One region of the Clostridium sp. JS66 genome, then DNA from elsewhere that is predicted to be linked to it. Evidence: riboswitches for the same ligand, from Rfam matches in the RefSeq annotation. Region 1 holds a riboswitch; each other region holds the start of a gene.
What was found. A riboswitch is a leader RNA that binds a small molecule or an ion and turns the genes downstream of it on or off. The one in region 1 is predicted to bind cyclic di-AMP.

Region 1 (6,748 bases):
TTAAGTTTATATAATTATATTGATGCAATAGTAATGGTGGATACTAATGGAATAATACGATATTCAGATAATTTTAGAACAGACATTTACAATTTATATTCTGAAGAGATTATAGGGAAATATATTTGTGACATATATCCACAATTAAATGAACATAATAGTAGCTTACTAAAAGTTTTAAAAAGCGGTAAAGCAATTCTTAATGAAACTCAACATCTTGTAAATTATAAACAAATTGAAATAGATGCTGTAAACTCTACCTTTTCATTGAAATCTGGAAATAAAATAATTGGTGCTGTTGAGATTTCTGCATATATTGACCCTGAAAAACAAAGAAAAAATATAACCCTACAATTTAAAAAAAGAAATGATGATAAAAGTGATTATTACAATATTGATGACATAATTACAAATGCACCTAACATGATTGATATAAAGAAAAAAATATTAAAAATATCAAAATCTAATTCACCAATTTTAATTTATGGGGATACAGGTACTGGTAAAGAAATGATAGCTCAGTCCATTCATAAGAATAGTACTAGATCTTCTAAGCCTTTTATATCTCAAAACTGTGCAGCTATTCCATCAACACTTCTTGAAAGTATTTTATTTGGAACATTAAAAGGTAGTTATACAGGAGCTGAAAATAGAAAGGGGTTATTTGAAAGTGCTGATGGTGGTACACTTTTTCTTGATGAAATAAATTCAATGGAAATATCTATGCAGGCAAAACTTTTAAAAGCCATTGAAAATCAGGAAATACGAAGAATTGGTTCTACAGAAAGCATAAAAGTAAATGTTAGAATAATTTCAGCAGTAAATAAACCTCCATTAGAATCTATTATTGAAAATAAACTCAGAGAAGATCTTTTTTATAGAATTGGAGTAATTCAAATAAACTTACCCAATTTGAAGGACAGAAAAAATGATATTGAATTTTTATCAGAACATTTTATAAGGGAATATAATAAAAAAATGAAAAAATCTATTATAGGTCTTGATGAATCTGTTAAAAAAATATTTAAGAATTATAATTGGCCTGGAAACATAAGAGAATTAAAGAACGTTATAGAATCTTGTTTTAACTTAACCTATGATAATATTATAAAAGTAGATGATTTACCTGATTACATGTTTTCTATAAAAAGAGATACTCTCAATATCCCTGACATTATAACTTCTGAAAAATCTCTAACAGAACTTATTGAAAACTATGAAAAAGATATAATTGAATATGCTATGAAAAACTCTCATAATATAACAGAAGCAGCAAAAATTCTTAAAATATCTAGACAAGCTCTTAATTATAAACTATCAAAATATAATATGAAAAAGTAAAGCGAAAAATTTTTTGCTTTTAGCAAAAAATTTTTCACTTCTTTAAAAAGAAATTACTATATTTTAAGCTTTTTTATATTGGCATAAATTTTGCTTTTGATATAATTAGTAAATTAGAAGGAGATGATCATTATGATAAAAAATGTAATAGTAAGAAAACCAAGTAAAAATTTTGCAGATGGAATAACTGCTTCAAACCTAGGTAAACCTAATTATGAGAAAGCATTAGAACAACATACACAATACATTGAAGCATTAAAAAAATGTGGTTGCAATGTTACTATACTTGATGCTGATGAAAGATATCCAGATTCAACATTTGTAGAAGATGTAGCAATTGTAACTGAAAAATGTGCTATAATCACTAAACCAGGTGCACAATCAAGAAAAGGAGAAGAAAAAGAAATCATTGATGTACTTAAAAAGTTCTATAACAACATAGAATTTTTATCTGGTAATGCATGCTTAGATGGTGGAGATATATTAAGATTTGAAAATCATTTTTATATAGGCCAATCAAAAAGAACAAATGCAGAAGGTGCAAAACAGTTTACAAAAATATTAAATAAATATGGCTATACAACTTCAACAGTACCTGTTAAAAAAATACTACATCTTAAAACAGGCATAGTTTATTTAAAAGAAAGTACATTTATTGGAACCGGTGAATTTATCGATAATGATACTTTTAAAGACTTTACAGTTATAGATGTAGATAGTAAAGAAGCATATTCAGCAAACTGCATATTGATAAATGATAATGTTATAATTCCAAAAAACTTTCCAAATTCAAAAAAGGCTTTAATAAATGCAGGTTATAAAACTATTGAAGTCGAAATGTCTGAGTTTGAAAAAATGGATGGTGGCCTTACATGTCTTTCACTAAGAATACCTGTAGATAATTCTAAGTAAAAAAATAGATGTGGCATACTTTACATCCTGTGTTATATAAAAGTCATCATCCGACTAATATAAATACACTTTAGGTAATAAGTATGCCAAACTATTAATATTATATTTCTCAACTATTTAAGGTACTAATAGTAACGAATTATATATTACTCCACTATTTAATGTAAAAATATTTGATCACATTTCCTATTTAATTTTTTGCTTTTCTATACTTTTACCTACTTTATGAGAAAATGCCAATTTCAATAAAACAGGAGTTATAATTGTAGTTAATATTACAACAATTAAAGTTGGAAGAAATACTTTTTCTGAGATTATTCCCTTCTGTAGACCTATATTAGCAGTGATTATAGCTACTTCACCTCTTGAAATCATACCAGTTCCAATTTGAACAGCCTCACTCTTACTCATCTTAAGAAATCTTGCAGCAGCACCACATCCTACTACTTTTCCAATTACTGCTACGATAAACATCACTAAAGTTATAAAAAGCACTTCCATATTTAATCCCTTTAAATTTGCTTCTATTCCAACACTTGCAAAGAATATGAGAGATAAAAATCCAGATGAAATTGCTTTAACATTTCTCTCCAAATATTCCTTATGAGAAATTGATGAAAACATAAGTCCACATATATATGCACCAGTAATAGCTGCAATACCTAAACTTTCAGCAATATATGCTATGAATATAGCAAAGGCTATAGAAAACGTAAGAAATTCTCTACCAGGTTTTACATAACTTATAAATTTATTTATATATTTAGGTAAATATATCACTCCAATTATAGAAAATAAACAAAATAAAACTATTTTTATAAACACATATATAATTGATAATGTTCCTAACACTCCAGCACTTGAACCAGAAGTTTGTGCTACTGCAAGAACTATAGATATAAGTATAAGCCCCAAAATATCATCTATTACAGCTGCTCCAAGAATATTTATGCCTGCCCTTGTATTAAGCTTTCCAAGTTCTTTAAGAGTTTCTACAGTAATACTTACACTGGTAGCTGTTAAAATAACTCCTACAAATACATTTTCCCAAAAATTATTAAAAAACATATATGCACTTAGAGTTCCAAATACAAGTGGAAGTACTATGCCTGCCACTGCTATTATAAATGAAGACAATCCTGCTTTTTTAAATTCTTCTACATTAGTTTCAAGTCCTGCAAGAAACATAAGCATAATCACTCCAAGATTTGAGAGCAACTTAATATTATCATCATACTGAACAATATTTAATACTACTGGGCCAAGTATTACACCAGCAATCAATGCCCCTAAAACTTCAGGCATTTTTAATTTTCTACTTATTATACCTCCTATTTTTGTAAATATAAGAATTAATACTATACTCAATAATGTTTTTTCCATGTTTACCTCCTTAAATAACAAAAAAAAGTGAAAAGTCCCCCATAAAGGACTTTCCACCCCAAAAGTCAAATTCTCTTGAAATCAAATAAAAATTTGTTCAACCGAAAATAAACAGCTAATACTTAGCTATAAATATACAATTTTAATAATAAGCATTATATCATATTTAAAAATGTTTTGCAATTTTTTATTATAATGTCCTAAACTAGTCATAATTAAATTGTATATAATTTTTTATGCTGTTATCATATAATTATAAATATATATTACTTTTACATTGCAATAATATTCACAAATAATTTATTTAATATACTTTTAAACTTATATTTAATTTAATAGCATCAACATATATAAATATGAATACATTAGTAATATATACATATTGACATAAATATGTTATAATGATATGGTTATATACACAGGGTCATGAAAATAGAATATTCGTACCGCTGAATCAATTTGAACGGGAGAACCAATTTTTGGGGTGAATCTTGCCAATATTAGCAAGTAGGGTTATTCTTCAACCCGAATCCGTCAGCTAATCTCGTAAGCGTTGGAGAGAAGTTTTGGTATACAGAATAGTATATTTTGCGTGCCAATAAATAGCAATGCTTTATAAGCTGCAGATACTTCTCTGCAGCTTTATTATTTTTTTGAGTAATTAAGATGGAGGTTTTATGACAAATGTTTTTTAATTCATATTGTCTAATGCCCAAAAAAGCAATGTTATATTTAAAGGGGGATCATTATAATGAATACAAGCAGCTATAAATTAGACGATAATTATTGCATCAAAATTTATCAATATAAAGTATATGTTGACTATTCTAATAGCTGTGCAAAAATAGTTAACTTTCACCATATATCAGTTCAAAATATAAATAGAATTGTACACTTTGCTGCTAAAGAAAACTTAGGAAAAGTTGTTTGCAACTGTGATGCTAATTCTTTTGAAAACTTTGTTAACGCTAAGTTTCATCTAGAAGGCAAAATAGATGGCTATTTTCAAGGTGAAGATGCATTTTGTATGTCTTATTTTATAAGAAGTAATAGAAAGCTTCATAAGGGTTTAAATAAGGAAAATCTATTCCTAGTGGAAAGTTTAAATGCTGGAAATAGTTTTGTATATAACAATAATTTCAAATATCAAATAAGAGATGCAAAGGAAAGTGATGCAAAAGAAATAGCCGAATTATTTTCCAATACATTTTTTACATCTCCTTCTCTTGTTTATGATGAAGATTATTTAAAGAAAACTATGAATAAAAAAACTTTATACAAGGTTGCTGTTGACAATGGAAAAATAATTGCTGTAGCTTCAGCAGATTTGGACAACGCAAACTTAAATGCTGAAATAACTAACTGTGCAACCTATCCAAAATATAGATGCAAAGGTATATTATCAAATATTATATATTCTTTAGAGTCAGACCTTAAAAGTATGGGATTTATTTGTTTGTATAGTTTAGCTAGATCAATAAGTCCTGGTATTAATCTAGTTCTAAGCAAACATGGTTATAAATTTAGAGGTAGATTAATAAATAATTGTAATATATGTGGCAGCTTTGAAGATGTGAATATTTGGGTGAAAAATATCAATAATGACTCAATTAATACACTTTCATTGTAATAAATATTATTTACTTTTTAATAAATCTTTAATGTTGTACAATTAAAGCAGTCCTATATAGTAGATCTACTAAAAACTAATGATAAGTTTTCAGTAGATCTTTTAATTTCACCTTGAATTTTAGTTTTAAATTATTTACTCATAAAAATTATATTTCATTCCTATTTCAAAAATCATATTTGTAATTATTTTAAATCAAATTTTTATGTGTATCTGTACTCTTCCTTCTGTGCTTCTTTCAGCTTCTTGGAAAATTTTTAATGTACTTTCTGCATAATCTCCTAAAAGCTTTTTACTCATTTCAAAATCTATCCATTCAATTACAACTGGTAATTCTATATCTGTAGTTAAGCAGTCCCAAAGAGCATCTAAATTTTCTCCATAATACTCTGGAAACCCTAATTCCTTTTTTAGAACGTTATGTAAAACTTTCTTATCTATAAGTGTACTTCCTTCTAATATCACTTTATTCAAACTTTTCACCTCATTAAATCTAAATTATTTTCCATTATATAAGCACTTGAAGGTTTTATAATGATCCGAGGTTGAATAAATTAATCCATCGTTGGAATAAAGTATCCTATCTGCTCCTCTATGTCCTCCATTATAATTTATATCACACTCACGCCAAACTCGTTTTGGAGCATCTGGCAAAGACTTTTCTGCATTGGTAAAAATATCTCCTCCTATACTTTTACCAGGCGCTACTTTATCCAGATCTTTTCCTGGATTCCACCCAAGTTTTGTTGCCTGTGACTTAGTTATAAAATTATCAGGAAGATGCCCATTTTTATGAATATAATCAGCAACCCCTTGAAAATCATTAATTACTTTCTTGTTTTTGATATTTTCTGTCTTTACATTTTCAATTTTTGTGCTTTGTTTTTCTTTTGTAACATTTTTATTGGTTGATACACAGCCTATTAAGTTTATACTAATAAATAAAAAAAGAAAAACAGAACAAATTTTTTGCATAAAATTATTTTTCATATCATTCATACCTTTCTATTCATTATAATTCTATATTTTAATAGAAATAATTACTATTTTATTATCTCAAATATAATAAAAAAAGCAATACAAACCCAAAACAAAGACTATGCATATAAGAAAGTTTGTCTTTCTTAATATACACAGCCTTCATTTTTAAGCATTCCTTTAAAAAACTATGCAGATGATTTATCTAATACTTTTTCAATAAATATGCTTATAAGCTTCGGATCAAATTGGATACCTGCATTTACTTTTAATTCTTTTATAGCAACTTCTTCTGGTAGAGCACTTCTATAACTTCTTTCACTTATCATGGCATCATAAGAATCTGCTATGGTTATAATTCTTGATTGAAGCGGTATTTCCTCTCCCTTTAATCCCTTTGGATATCCTCTTCCATCCCATCTTTCATGATGAGCTAGTACATATTCAGCCATTTCTCCCATATCATTTACTGTATTAAGTATTCTATATCCTATTTCAGGATGC
Region 2 (6,748 bases), 310 kb from region 1:
CTCTTCCAAGCTCTTTTTGCAAGTTCTCCTAAAGTCATAAGCTCCTTAATCTGTGAAGCATCTGTAGAATCTTTTATAGCACCTGGTCTGCAAGCATCTCCTAAACTTATAGTTACATCGTATTTTTCACATATATCTAAGACTTTATCAAAATACTCGTAAAAAGGATTTTCTTTTCCGTTTAGTTCCATCCATGCATATATCAAGGCTCCTCCCCTAGATACTATGTTCATAAGTCTTTCATTTCTCTTAAAAACTGCTGCAGTTTCTCTATTTATGCCTGCATGAATAGTCATAAAATCCACACCATTTTGTGCATGTTTTTCAATTACTCCTAAAAGTTCTTCTTCAGTTATATCTTTTAATTCTTTGTCGTAAAATCCTACTGCATCATACATAGGCACTGTACCTATCATAGCAGGTGACATTTCTACTAATTTAGTTCTGAATTCTTCAGTTTTTCCAAAGCAGCTTAAATCCATTATGGCTTCTGCTTTCATTTCTAAAGCTACCTTAACTTTTTCTAATTCATCATCTACACAATTACAATCCTTTGAAATTCCTAAATTTACATTTATTTTAGTTTTAAGTCCTTGTCCTACACCTTCTGGATCTAATGCATTATGATTTTTATTAGCTGGTATTACAACTGCACCCTGCGCAACTAATTCCATTAGTTGCGATGTTTCCATGTTTTCTTTAGCAGCTACTCTCTCCATCTCTTTTGTAATTATGCCTTTCTTAGCAGCATCCATTTGTGTTGTGTAATTCATTTAAAACATCTCCCTTAACATATTTTTCAAAAACTATGTTAAATAAAAAAGGAGGAGATTCTACATCTCCCTCATATTCATCTTTATATAAATAAAAAAATGCAACCTTATAAAGTTGCATTTTAAAACTATATAAAGCTCTTCCCTACGCTGGAATTATCCAGATCAGGTATGAGGGTCAGAACTAACAGTTCTATCTCAGCCTATAACATAGGCCCCCCTAGATTATTTAATTTTTCATGTAAATTATATCATATATGTTTAATTTTTTCAATATTCCAGCTTTGTTAAATTCACACAATTAAATTCGGCCTAATCATTTTATTTTTATATATTTTTTAATCTAATAGAGTAGTATTTAAATACTTAAAAATGAATTTTTGTAAATTTAATCATTCTTAATTTTTCCTCTTATCTATTGAACTTTAAAGGATTACATTATAAAATGAATTATGACAAATTTTTTATACAAAAATAAAATTTATGAGGAATGTATTTATGAAAGATTTTATTATCATTACAGATTCTTGCTGTGATTTACCAATAAGCTATATCAATAATTTAAAAATACCTTATGTCAGTCTGACTTGTAATTGTAAGGGTACGGAAGTATTGGACAATTTTGGTGAAAGTTATCCTTTTAAGGACTTTTATGAAGATATGAGAAAAGGTGAAATACCAAAAACTTCTCAACCTAGTAGCCATGCTTTTTATAACTCTTTTAAAGAAATTTTAGAACTTGAAAAAGATATACTTTATATTGGAGTTTCCAGCGGCTTAAGTGGAACTACTAATGGTGCTCATATAGCCAAGCATATGTTAAAAGAAGAGTATCCTGATTCAAATATTCATATAATTGATATTTTAACAGCTTCTTTAGGACAAGGTATTATGGTTTTACAAGCTTATGAAATGCAGAAATCCGGTAAAACTTTAAAGGAAATTATGGACTATTTAGAAAACGTTAAACACCAGTTAAATACCTATATTATTGTAGATGATATTAATCATTTAAAAAGAGGCGGGAGAATATCTGCAACTTCTGCTTTTGTAGGTATGCTATTAAATATAAAGCCATTCTTGACTATAAGCAATATAGGTAAAGTTTTACCTATAGGAAAAATCAGAGGTAGAAAAAAAGCCTTATCTACTCTTTTTGAAAAATTTATTGAAAGAATAGAAAATCCTGAAGAGCAAATTATAGCAATTTCCCATGGTGATTGCATAGAAGATGCTTTAGCTCTGAAAAAACTTATCTTAAACAAGTTTAAGATCAAGGATGTAATTATAAATTATGTTGGACCTGTAGTTGGTGCTTATGGAGGTCCAGGTGCTCTGGCTTTATTCTTTTTAGGTAAAAAAAGAGAAATTCATGCAAACTAAAATATTAAAATAAAGTACAGGTAATCAAGTGATTCTTAGACTCAGGTGGAGTTTGCTTCTGAGGAATACCCTCTTACCTGAGCAAAAGCTCGTAAAATACCATTTAGGTATTTTACCCATCTGAGCCTTAGAAGAACTTATCCAGGCGCGCAGCAGTGCTTATCCCACACTTGAAGAAGGTGGGGGTATTAGCAATGGTAGCGATCGGATAAAACTTGCCTGTACTTTATTTTTTTACTTTTTATGTAACAAGTAATTAATATTATATATAAATCATTAATTTTCCTAAATAACCATGAATCAACCATAGATGTATTATCAGACTTCTGTTAGAATTAGAAACAAATCGTGCCGAATCTCTAAAATGAGTACGGGGGATCAATTATCTTGGGGTGAATCTTCTATAATAAGAAGTAGGGTGACTCTCAACCCGAACCCGTCAACTAACCTCGGAGGCAAAATGGAGGGATAAATTTTATGATTAACTTAAAAAAAATCAGAAACTTAGTATCAATTGCATCTTTATCTTTAATGATATGTACTCCAGTACAAGCTGCTAGTTATACTGTAACATCTGGAGATTCTCTTTATACTATAGGAAAACTTTTTAATACAACCTATACGTCTATCATGAAAGACAATAATCTTACAAACACAGCAATATATCCAGGAAAAACACTTACTGTTCCCGGATGCATTTACACTGTAAAAAGTGGGGATAGTTTATATCTAATATCACAAAGATATGGTGTGTCCATTTCCGATTTAAGACAAGCTAATAATAAATGGGACAACTATTTAAATATTGGTGATAAGCTTACTTTACCTGGAATAACTTCATTAAATACAACAACAACTTCTGCTACAGCAGTTTCTAATACAACTGCCTCTTATACAGCAAGTGACTTAGATATTCTTTCTAGACTCATAATGGCTGAAGCCCAAGGTGAATCTTACAATGCTAAGGTAGCTGTAGGTGCTGTAGTGTTAAATAGAGTTAAAGACCCTCGTTTTCCAAAAACTATATCTTCTGTAATATACGAAAAATCTGGTGGATATTACCAGTTTACTCCAGTTGCAAATGGATGGATTGATAAGTCTGCATCAGCAGAATGTGTACAAGCTGCTAAGGATGCTCTTAATGGCGTTGATCCATCTAAGGGAGCTTTTTACTATTTTGATGATAGTGCTACTAATCAATGGCTTTGGTCTAAGCCATTAGCTGCTAGAATAGATAAATTGGTATTTGTATATTAAAGTTAAATATAATAAAACACTATTGGTTTATTAGATTTTAATAAACTAATAGTGTTTATTTTTAATTATAAAAATTTAATAAAGTATATTAAAATTTAGTATATTTTAATATTATACTTTGTTTTTTCTAATAGTAACCTCATTTTATAATCCTAATTTCATCACTTTACATCCCTTGCTTAATTTCATTATATTAATAAATCAATAAGTTGACACAGAAATTTTCAATTAATTTTCTATATGATCTGTTTAAAATATCATTTACATTTCTTTAATTTAATTATATCATATAAGTGTAATCGTTTTATAGAAAATATATTAAATTAAAAATTATTAGAAAATTTATAAGAATAAATACTTGAATTGAAAAGAGGTATTTTTAATGGACTTAAGTTCAATAGATTTTATGGATTTACACAATCATACTCTTTGGTCAGATGGAATTCACTCTCCAGAAAAAATAATTGAAAATGCTATAGAACATAACTTAACTGCAATAGGTATATCTGATCACTTTCAAACTGATAAATGTAATTCTGTACTTATAGAAAACTTAGGACGCTATATAGAAAACTTAGAAGGTTTAAAATTAAAATATAAGAACAATATAAAAATATATTCTGGAATTGAAATATGTATGAATAAGGACTTATGCGATTTAAATAATTTACCCTATGATCTATTTAATAAGTTAGATTATGTTCTTTTAGAATATATAGACTACTTTAAAAATAGTGTAAAACTTAGTGAATTAGATAAATACACAAAACATTTAAAATGCAATATTGGTTTGGCACACACCGATTTGCTTCGCTTATATAAAAATTATGGATTGAATTTTTTAATAAGCAAATTAAAAGAAAACAATCTATTCTGGGAACTAAATGTAAATGAAGGTTACGAGTATTTTGATGAAATAGTAAAATCCATAGATACTTGGAAAACTAAACGATTATTTAAACATTTGAAAAAAAATGATATAAAAATATCTGTTGGTTCTGATACTCATTGCCTTGATTATTATGATATAAGAAAGCTTAAAATAGGAAATATGTTATCCAAACATAAGTCTATTAAAATTTTAAAATATGATTGTTCTATTTCAAGGGCTATGGGATTTGGTAATAGTATAACAGGTCCTTATGGTATATGAAATTTTTTCAATGTTCTTATTAATTTCCCTTAGACAAAAAAGCTTAGAAGTTTTTCTAAGCTTTTTTGTCATCTTTTTTTCAAATACAAAATATGCTATTATTATCGTACTTATAAAAAAATACAATATCAAATCAAACACAAATTAATATTTTAATTCCTCAAAATTGTTCAACAAATGAATGTTTGCATTTATAAAATTGTTACTATGTAAATTAAAATAGAAATTTACTAATACTTGACTATGGAATGTTGTAAAAATTATAGTATTATATATTTATTTCTTTAATATTTCTCTAAATTAGCTATTTTTATCGTTATATCATATATTTTTTGATTTTAAAACTACGCCAAACACTGGAAAATGTGATATGATATTATATAATATGAAATTCTTATATCCATTAATTTTTAGTTGCTCAATTCAGAAATTAATTAAGCTATTACATTTTAGTACATTTGGTATTTGTGATGGGGGGGAAATATCTTGAAAAAAGATATTATTAAAACATGGACAAGGAACTAGAAAGATTAATGAACGACTATGGCGATGATGTACTAAGAATTGCTTACATGTACCTTAAGGACAAGTATTTAGCTGAAGATGTTTTTCAAGAAGTATTTATAAAAGTCTATAAGAATTTTTACAAGTTTGAAAAGAGAAGTAGTGAAAAAACATGGATTATGACTATTACCATGAATGCCTGCAAGGATATATTAAGAAATTCATGGTTTAAGAGGGTATTTGCATTTGACTATACTGACAACCCTTCAATAGCTGACAATTATGTAGATGCTAATATAGACAATAAGGTTATTAATTCAATTCAATATGAAAAATTATTAAATGAAGTTATGAATTTGCCTCATAAATATAAAGAGCCTATACTACTTTATTATTACGAGGAATTATCTACTACGGATATAAGTAAAATTTTAAATGTACCAGAAGCAACGATTCGTAGTCGGCTTTTTCGTGCTAGAAAAATGTTAAAATTTAATATAGATGGGAAGATTGAATATGAAGGATAATATGGAATATTTTAAAGAGGCATCAAATTTGCTCCTTAAAGACATTTATGCTACTGAAAAATTAAAAAAAATGACTTTAGAAAAATGTAAAAGTAAAAAAAAGAATAGGATAAAACCTATACTTGCTACGGCAGCTTCTGCAGCTTTTTTAATAATCGGATTTACATATAATTATTTCTTTAATAATTCAACTATACCTCGTAATTACGTAGATAATAATGAGCAACAGTATAAAAACTCTAATGATAGTGGAAAAATTAAAGAAGGCTCAAAAACAAAAAGTAATAATGATTTAGCTAAATCAGTAAATGATTCTTCAAAAAATAAAGATAAATCTGGTACATCCGCTAATAATAAACCAGATGATAAGACAACTAAAAGCAGCACCAATACTGCCAATTCAGTAGATAGCATTGCTGATTCCAAGAGTTCAAGTGGTACTTCTACATCTGGAAACTCAACGCAAAACTCTTTGACACCAAGTGAAAATTTTAGTGGTAAAGAATCCTATAAGGGACTTCAAGGTATAGCTTCACCACAGAAAAACTTAGATATGGCAACTGCTGAAAAATATTTTGAAAGTAAGATCATAACTCCATCTTATGTTCCAGATGGTTTTAATCTTACAGATATATCAATTCCAGATGCAAAATTGAAATGTATTAAATTAAAATATAGCTCAGATTCCTCATATTTTGAAATATATGAGAGCAAAAATATATCCAATTTAGACGGATCTAAAACTGTATATATAAATAGTAATAAAGCTTATATTAATTATATGAAAGACAGTAAATCTGCCACTACACAAATAGTATGGATAAACAATAATGTACAATATTATTTATCCAGTACTTTGCCAGAAGATTCGTTGATAAATATAGCTAAATCTATTAATTAAAAAAATATAAAAGTTTTTGAAACATTTTATATTATGGTTACGTCTAATTTAATATACGGAGGAAGCTCTATATATTTATATTTTAATAGGGTATATTTCTTGTACCCTATTAAAATGGCGTTTGACAAATTTAGAATTTTAAAAGTACATTTATTTTTTATTTAATTAACTAAAGGATTATTTTCAGGGAGGTCCCATTAATGAGAAAAAAATTTTTAATATCCACGTGTATTGCTTTGGGCATAGGTTT
Region 3 (6,748 bases), 1.5 Mb from region 1:
ATGAAGCATTAGACCTTTTGGAACAATGTTCAGAAAGTGATTACAATTACATTAATGTAAATAATTACAAAGCTTTCTGCTATATAAAAAAGGGTCAATATGATAAAGCTATAAATAGTATAGAAAATGTAATGAAAATAGATAAAAACAATAGTATGGCTAAAGAAAACAAAAAAGTATTAATAAAATGTGGAGTTATAAAAAACAAAATTGATACGAAAAAGGCCATTTATTGTTTAATAGGTGTATTGCTAATAATTGCATTAACATTTGGAGCTACAGCTGTGTTTAAAAAAGTAAAAAGTAATATAACTAAATCTCATAATACAAAAACATCAAAAGTAAATACAGCAAAAACATCTAGTAATAATGGAAATAAAACAACTAAAGAGGCTCCAAAAAAAGTTCAGCAGGAAACTTTTCCAGCAGATAAAATTAAAAGTGATGTTCAAAGTAAAAATTTTGATAATCTATATGACGACTATACAAAATGGAAAGATAAAAATATATCTAATGATGATAAGGAAATTATTTCAAGTGGTGTTAATATACTAAAAAGTGAAGGCGTAGAATACTTTTATGGAAAAGGGTATGGCTATATGAATAGTCAAGATCTTCCTAATGCTAAAAATAATCTTACAAAAGCCTATGAAATGGGAGCAGGTTATTATTTATATCCTCACATAATTTATATGTTAGGAACTAGCTTTTATTTATCAAGTGACTCACAAAATGCTATAAAATATTATACTGAATATGATGAGAAATATGCAAAGGATGACTATGAAGAAACAGTACTTTACGCTTTAGCTACTATGTATAAGGACTTAGATAAAGATAAATCATTAAGTTATGCTCAAAAATTAGTAGATAAATATCCTAAGTCAATATATAATAATTCTGTAATAAAAAGTATAATTAATAAATAAGAAGTTTATACAAATTAATAATCATTATTAACAACTATTGACTAAATAAGAAATATAACATAAAATTAAAATATAAAGCATACCTTAATAAGGTATAAATGGAGGGATAAGTTATGGTACAAGAAATAAAGGATATGGATTTTTCAAAGGCTGTTCAGGAATCTTCAAAACCTGTAGTTATAGACTTTTGGGCTTCTTGGTGTGGACCTTGTAAAATGTTAGCTCCTGTAATAGATGAAATTTCCGAAGAACTTAATGATAAAGTAGAATTTTTGAAATTGAATGTAGATGAAAATCCTGTAACATCAAATCAGTATAGGGTAGCAAGTATACCAACTGTTATGATATTCAAGGATGGAAAAGTAGTAGATACACTAGTAGGATTTAGACCAAAGGAAGCAATAAAAAGTGTTATAGAAAAACATATTTAATATTGTGAATGAAACAGCAATGACAAATTAGCAAAAGTTAATTTGTCATTTTTTTCAAAAGGAGGTTGATTGTATGACTAATAGATATGATATAGCAATAATAGGTACAGGACCAGCAGGATTATCAGCTGCTATAAATGCAAAAATCCGAAATAAAAATATTATATTATTTGGGATTAAAGAATTAAGTAATAAACTGCTAAAAGCACCAAAAGTAAATAACTATTTGGGATTTTATGATGTTACAGGTGAACAGTTAAAAGGTCAATTCCAAAAGCACATGGAAGCTATGAATATAGACATAGTAAATGAAAAGATAAATGCTGTATATGCAATGGGATCACACTTTACTTTGATGGTAAATGAAAAGATGTATGAAGCAAAATCTGTTATTTTAGCTACAGGTATGGAATACACAAAGCCATTAAAAGGTGAAGAAGAATTCTTAGGTAGAGGTGTAGGATATTGTGCTACTTGTGATGCACCGTTGTATCGAGGTAAAACTGTTACCATTATAGGATACAATAAGGAAGCAGAAGAAGAAGCTAATTATGTAGCAGAATTGACAAGTAAGCTTTACTATGTGCCTATGTATGAAGGAAAATACAATTTAAGTGATAGTATCGAAATAGTAAAAGATAAACCAATAGAGATTAAGGGAGAAGACAGAGTTAAAAATGTAATGATGAAGAACAAAGACATTATTACAGATGGAGTTTTTGTACTAAAGGATAGTGTGTCACCAAATCAACTTGTTCCTGGTATAGAAATGCAAAATGGTCATATTAAAGTAGATATAGACATGAAGACTAATATTGCAGGGTGCTTTGCTGCAGGAGATTGTGTAGGTAAGCCTTATCAATATATAAAATCGGCAGGCCAAGGTCAAATAGCAGCTTTAAATGCTGTTGCATATTTGGATTCTTTAAAATAGACTATCCCCACAAATTTTAATTTGTGGGGATATATATGTGCTTAGCTAAATTACTAGCTAAATAAAAATATGTCTAATTTACTACAAAGAATACATGGTTTCCTATGGTTTTAACGTTCTTTTTGTTTATACCTTTCATCCATTTACAGGTAGCTATTTTAGGATTATAAAAGAATACTGCTTGACCTGTAGGATCATTTCCTTTTAGAGCTTGAAGTACTGCCTTATAACTATCTTCATCAGGAACAACATCAATGGACCCATTTTTAACACAAGAAAAAGCGCTTTTTTGCGTTATTACTTCTTCTACCGTTTTAGGGAATTCAGGATATTTTAAACGGTTTAATATAACAGAAGCTACAGCAACTTTTCCTTCAAAAGGTTCACAATTACTTTCAGCATAAACCACTTGAGCCATTAAGTGTATATCCTTTTGAGTTACATATAACTTTCTACCAGAGTAATTAAAAACTTCAACAATTTGATCCTGTTCTTTAAATAAAGTAGAGTCTATATTATCAGAACCAGCAGCTTTTACATTGAACAGTGGTGAAACACTTGGTACTAATAAAAATAGTATACAAAAAATAAATTTTCTCAATAAAATCCTCTCCTTGTTACCTACGGGGTTAGCTGTCGGGTTCGGTAAAGGCATAACCTACGTAAAATACGATTCACCCCAAAGAATTCCGGTTTCCCCGTGTTTAATAAAAAACTTAGGCTAATGGTAGTATAGCCATGAATTTAAAAAAAATACATGGTATAAAAAAATTTTATTAATATTTTATAAAATCCATTAAGGTTTTGATATAAACAATATTAAATAGTGTATAATTGTAAATATAGATTTTTGTTAGGGCGGTGATGTGGTTGGAGCTATTGGATATCGTAGTCAATTCTATTAGAAATATTAGTATAGCATCAGTAATGGATATATTAGTAGTTTCTTATATTTTTTATAAAATTTATACATTAATAAAAGAAACCAGAGCTGAGCAGCTTTTAAAAGGAATAATACTTATAGTTCTTCTTATACCTATCAGTAAATTTTTTAATTTAACTATGCTGAATTGGATCTTAACTAAAACAATCACCATAGGCTTACTTTCCTTTATAATAATATTTCAACCAGAAATTCGTCGAGCACTTGAACGTTTAGGCAGAACAGCTTTTAATGACAAGCATATATTGGAAAGCGATCAGGAGATGGAAAAGGTTATAACGGAAATTGCTAATTCTATAGAAAATTTATCTAATAGTAAAACAGGAGCCTTGATAATAATAGAGCAGGTTACAGGTCTTGAAGACATAGTAAAGACAGGAACTAAAATAGATGCAATAGTTTCAGCAGCACTTTTGGAAAATATTTTTGTAGTTAATACTCCGCTGCATGATGGTGCAACGATAATAAGGAATGATAGAATAGTATCTTCAGGATGCTTTTTACCCTTAACTAATAATCAGGATATAAATAAAAAGCTTGGTACAAGACATAGAGCAGCATTAGGTATATCTGAGAACTCAGATGCGTTAATTATAGTTGTATCCGAAGAAACAGGTACTGTTTCCCTTGCTGTAAATGGTAATTTAACAAGGGGTTACAATAAAGAAAGACTTAAAGATATTCTGATTAGAATAATGAAAAAAAGACAGAGTACAAAATTAACCTTTAGGGAGCAGGTGAATAAATGGATCAAAAGGTCAAAGATCACCAAGTAATTATTAAAATATGTTGTGTAATAGCTTCTTTAGTTTTGTGGTTGTACATTTTTAATGTGGAAAATCCTATGAGAGAGACACATATTGTTGTACCTGTACAGGTTTTAAATAAAGATTTGGTTGCAAAATCTGATCTGGTTCCTATAGAAGGAGATAATTTGACAGTAACATTAACTATAAGGGGTAGTGCTTCAGATACTTATTCTATAAAGCCAAGCGATTTTAAACTTGTGTCGGATTTAAACTCTTATGCAGTTAAAAAAGGTGAGAATAAAATACCTGTTGAGGTTAAAAGTAGTCCATCTAATATTAGAATAACAAATAATGACAACCTATGGGTTAAAATTACTTTGGATGATTTAAAACGAAAAACTGTTCCGGTTAAAATGATTTTTGATGGGAATACTAAAAGTGGATTTTATGCTTTTAAGCCTACTATAAAAGAAAAAGAAATCAGTGGACCTAAGGAATCCGTAGAAAGGGTAAAATATTTAGCAGCAAGATATAATATTAAAGATGCTTCAAAAGATATAAATGCAAATATACAACTTCAACCATTAGATTCTTCGGGTGTAATTGTAAAAAATGTAACAGTTAATCCAAGTTCTTTAAAGGTAACTATTCCTGTTAAAAAAATTAAAACTGTGTCTGTAAATGTTAAATCTGGAATACAACAAAATAATCAAGGGAATGTAAAAAGTTTAGTACCAATTGAAGACAAAATGGATATAGCAGGAGAAGAAGATTTAATATCTAATATAAATTCTTTGGATACAGAATATGTAGATTTAAATAAAGTATATGGAAAAGATACAATAGAAGTTAAATTAGTAGTTCCTAAGGGAGTTATTCTTGTAAATAGTTCGGATACTGTAAAGCTAAAGGTGAACTTCAATAATAAAAGTATTCAGAAACAATTGAGTTTAAATATACAAACTATAAATGATAACAGTAAATATAGTGTTAATTTGGATGCAAATAAGGTTGATATAGTAGTGTCTGGTGAAGAAAATGTTATCAATAATTTAAAAGCAGAAGATATAAAGTGCTCTGTGGATTTAAGTTCAATAGTAGAAGGGGAAAATTCAATTCCTTTAAATATAAGCTTACCAGATGGAGTAACAAAGGTGTCTCAAAGTATATCGTCAGTTAAGGTTACGGCAAAGAAAAAAGTTTTGGAGGGCAAAAATGTCAATTAAAATAAATAACTTGAATATAAGTATAGATGAAAATATAGAAGATTTAAAAAATAAAGTATGTAAAAAATTAAAAATATCGCATACAAATATCGAAGAATTTAAAATTTTAAGGGAATCTATAGATGCTAGGAGAAAGGATAATATAAGATTTAATTATGTTGTAGAAATAAAATGCGATAAAGAAGAAAAAATTGTAGATAGAGCTAATGATAAAGATGTTAAAATTGAAAAAGAAATTTATAATGAGGAATTTCCTTTTGGTAATAAGAAAATGAACCATAGACCAGTTATAGTTGGTATGGGACCTGCAGGCATGTTTGCAGGTCTTTTACTAGCGGAAAAAGGATATAGACCAATAATTATAGAAAGAGGAGAAAAGGTTGAAGATAGAACCAATACTATAAATAAGTTTTGGACTACAGGAGAGTTGAATTTAGAATCTAATGTCCAATTTGGAGAAGGTGGAGCGGGAACTTTTTCTGATGGAAAGCTTACAACTAGAATAAAAGATGCCAGGTGTGACTTTGTTTTAGATAAGTTTGTTAAGGCTGGAGCTCCAGAAGAAATTCTGTATAATGGAAAGCCTCATATAGGAACAGATATATTAAAAAAAGTAGTAAAAAATATAAGAGAAAAGATAATAGAATTAGGTGGAGAAGTAAGATTTAATAGTAAACTTCAAGATATAGTCGTAAGTAATGGGGTTTTAAAATCAATAGTGGTAAATGAATCTGAAATTCCAAGTGAAAATTTAATATTAGCTATAGGCCATAGTTCAAGAGATACTTATGAGATGTTATACAGAAAGGGAATATTTATGGAGCCTAAGGCATTTGCTATAGGTGTAAGAGCAGAACATTCTCAACAAATGATAAGTGAAAATCAATATGGCAAGTATGCAAATCATCCTAAGCTTAAGGCTGCAGATTATAGGCTTACATATAATACTAAATCTACAGGAAGAGGGGTATATAGTTTTTGTATGTGTCCTGGAGGAGAAGTAGTAGCAGCAGCATCAGAGGAAGGAAGATTAGTAACTAACGGAATGAGCTTTTTTAAAAGAGATAAGGACAATGCTAATTCAGCAATAGTAGTTTCTATAAATGAATCTGATTTTCAAGGGGATACTCCATTAAAAGGTATGGAATTTCAAAGACATTATGAAAGTCTAGCTTATGTTTTGGGTGGGGGCGAGTATACTGCACCTGTACAATTAATAGGAGATTTTTTGAAGGATGAAGTTTCTACTAAATTAGGCAATATAGAACCAACATATAAACCAGGTTATAAGTTTTGTGATTTAAGAAAGTGTTTGCCAAGTTATGTAATAGAAGCTTTAAAAGAAGGATTTATAAATTTCGATAAAAAAATTAAAGGATTTGTTAGTAATGATGGCGTTTTAACTGGAATTGAAACAAGAACTTCAGCTCCTGTTAGAATATTAAGAAATGAAAATCTAGAAAGTATATCAGCTCAAGGGCTTTATCCTTGTGGTGAGGGTGCAGGATTTGCAGGTGGAATAATGTCTGCAGCAGT

Region 2: linked by a shared signal. The riboswitch ahead of Q6H37_RS22490 (LysM peptidoglycan-binding domain-containing protein) and the one ahead of ablB (putative beta-lysine N-acetyltransferase) in region 1 are both predicted to bind cyclic di-AMP.
Region 3: linked by a shared signal. The riboswitch ahead of Q6H37_RS28190 (cell wall hydrolase) and the one ahead of ablB (putative beta-lysine N-acetyltransferase) in region 1 are both predicted to bind cyclic di-AMP.

What each region holds. Positions count from the first base shown of each region.
Region 1 is NZ_CP131467.1:4,569,046-4,575,793, forward strand. It holds gene Q6H37_RS21185 (sigma-54 interaction domain-containing protein) at 1-1,341, shown strand, start outside; gene Q6H37_RS21190 (dimethylarginine dimethylaminohydrolase family protein) at 1,474-2,253, shown strand; gene Q6H37_RS21195 (cation:proton antiporter) at 2,440-3,636, opposite strand; sodium ion sensor (DUF1646 type) at 3,684-3,739, opposite strand; cyclic di-AMP (ydaO/yuaA leader) riboswitch at 4,074-4,204, shown strand; gene ablB (putative beta-lysine N-acetyltransferase) at 4,388-5,266, shown strand; gene Q6H37_RS21205 (barstar family protein) at 5,462-5,740, opposite strand; gene Q6H37_RS21210 (ribonuclease domain-containing protein) at 5,765-6,256, opposite strand; gene Q6H37_RS21215 (HD domain-containing phosphohydrolase) at 6,433-6,748, opposite strand, start outside.
Region 2 is NZ_CP131467.1:4,882,960-4,889,707, forward strand. It holds gene thiC (phosphomethylpyrimidine synthase ThiC) at 1-773, opposite strand, end outside; TPP riboswitch at 899-1,005, opposite strand; gene Q6H37_RS22485 (DegV family protein) at 1,272-2,156, shown strand; cyclic di-AMP (ydaO/yuaA leader) riboswitch at 2,496-2,629, shown strand; gene Q6H37_RS22490 (LysM peptidoglycan-binding domain-containing protein) at 2,634-3,413, shown strand; gene Q6H37_RS22495 (CpsB/CapC family capsule biosynthesis tyrosine phosphatase) at 3,796-4,566, shown strand; gene Q6H37_RS22500 (sigma-70 family RNA polymerase sigma factor) at 5,076-5,597, shown strand; gene Q6H37_RS22505 (DUF4367 domain-containing protein) at 5,587-6,498, shown strand; gene Q6H37_RS22510 (protease complex subunit PrcB family protein) at 6,699-6,748, shown strand, end outside.
Region 3 is NZ_CP131467.1:6,085,566-6,092,313, reverse strand. It holds gene Q6H37_RS28205 (tetratricopeptide repeat protein) at 1-929, shown strand, start outside; gene trxA (thioredoxin) at 1,043-1,360, shown strand; gene Q6H37_RS28195 (NAD(P)/FAD-dependent oxidoreductase) at 1,434-2,294, shown strand; gene Q6H37_RS28190 (cell wall hydrolase) at 2,368-2,895, opposite strand; cyclic di-AMP (ydaO/yuaA leader) riboswitch at 2,898-3,027, opposite strand; gene cdaA (diadenylate cyclase CdaA) at 3,165-4,013, shown strand; gene Q6H37_RS28180 (YbbR-like domain-containing protein) at 3,983-5,212, shown strand; gene Q6H37_RS28175 (NAD(P)/FAD-dependent oxidoreductase) at 5,202-6,748, shown strand, end outside.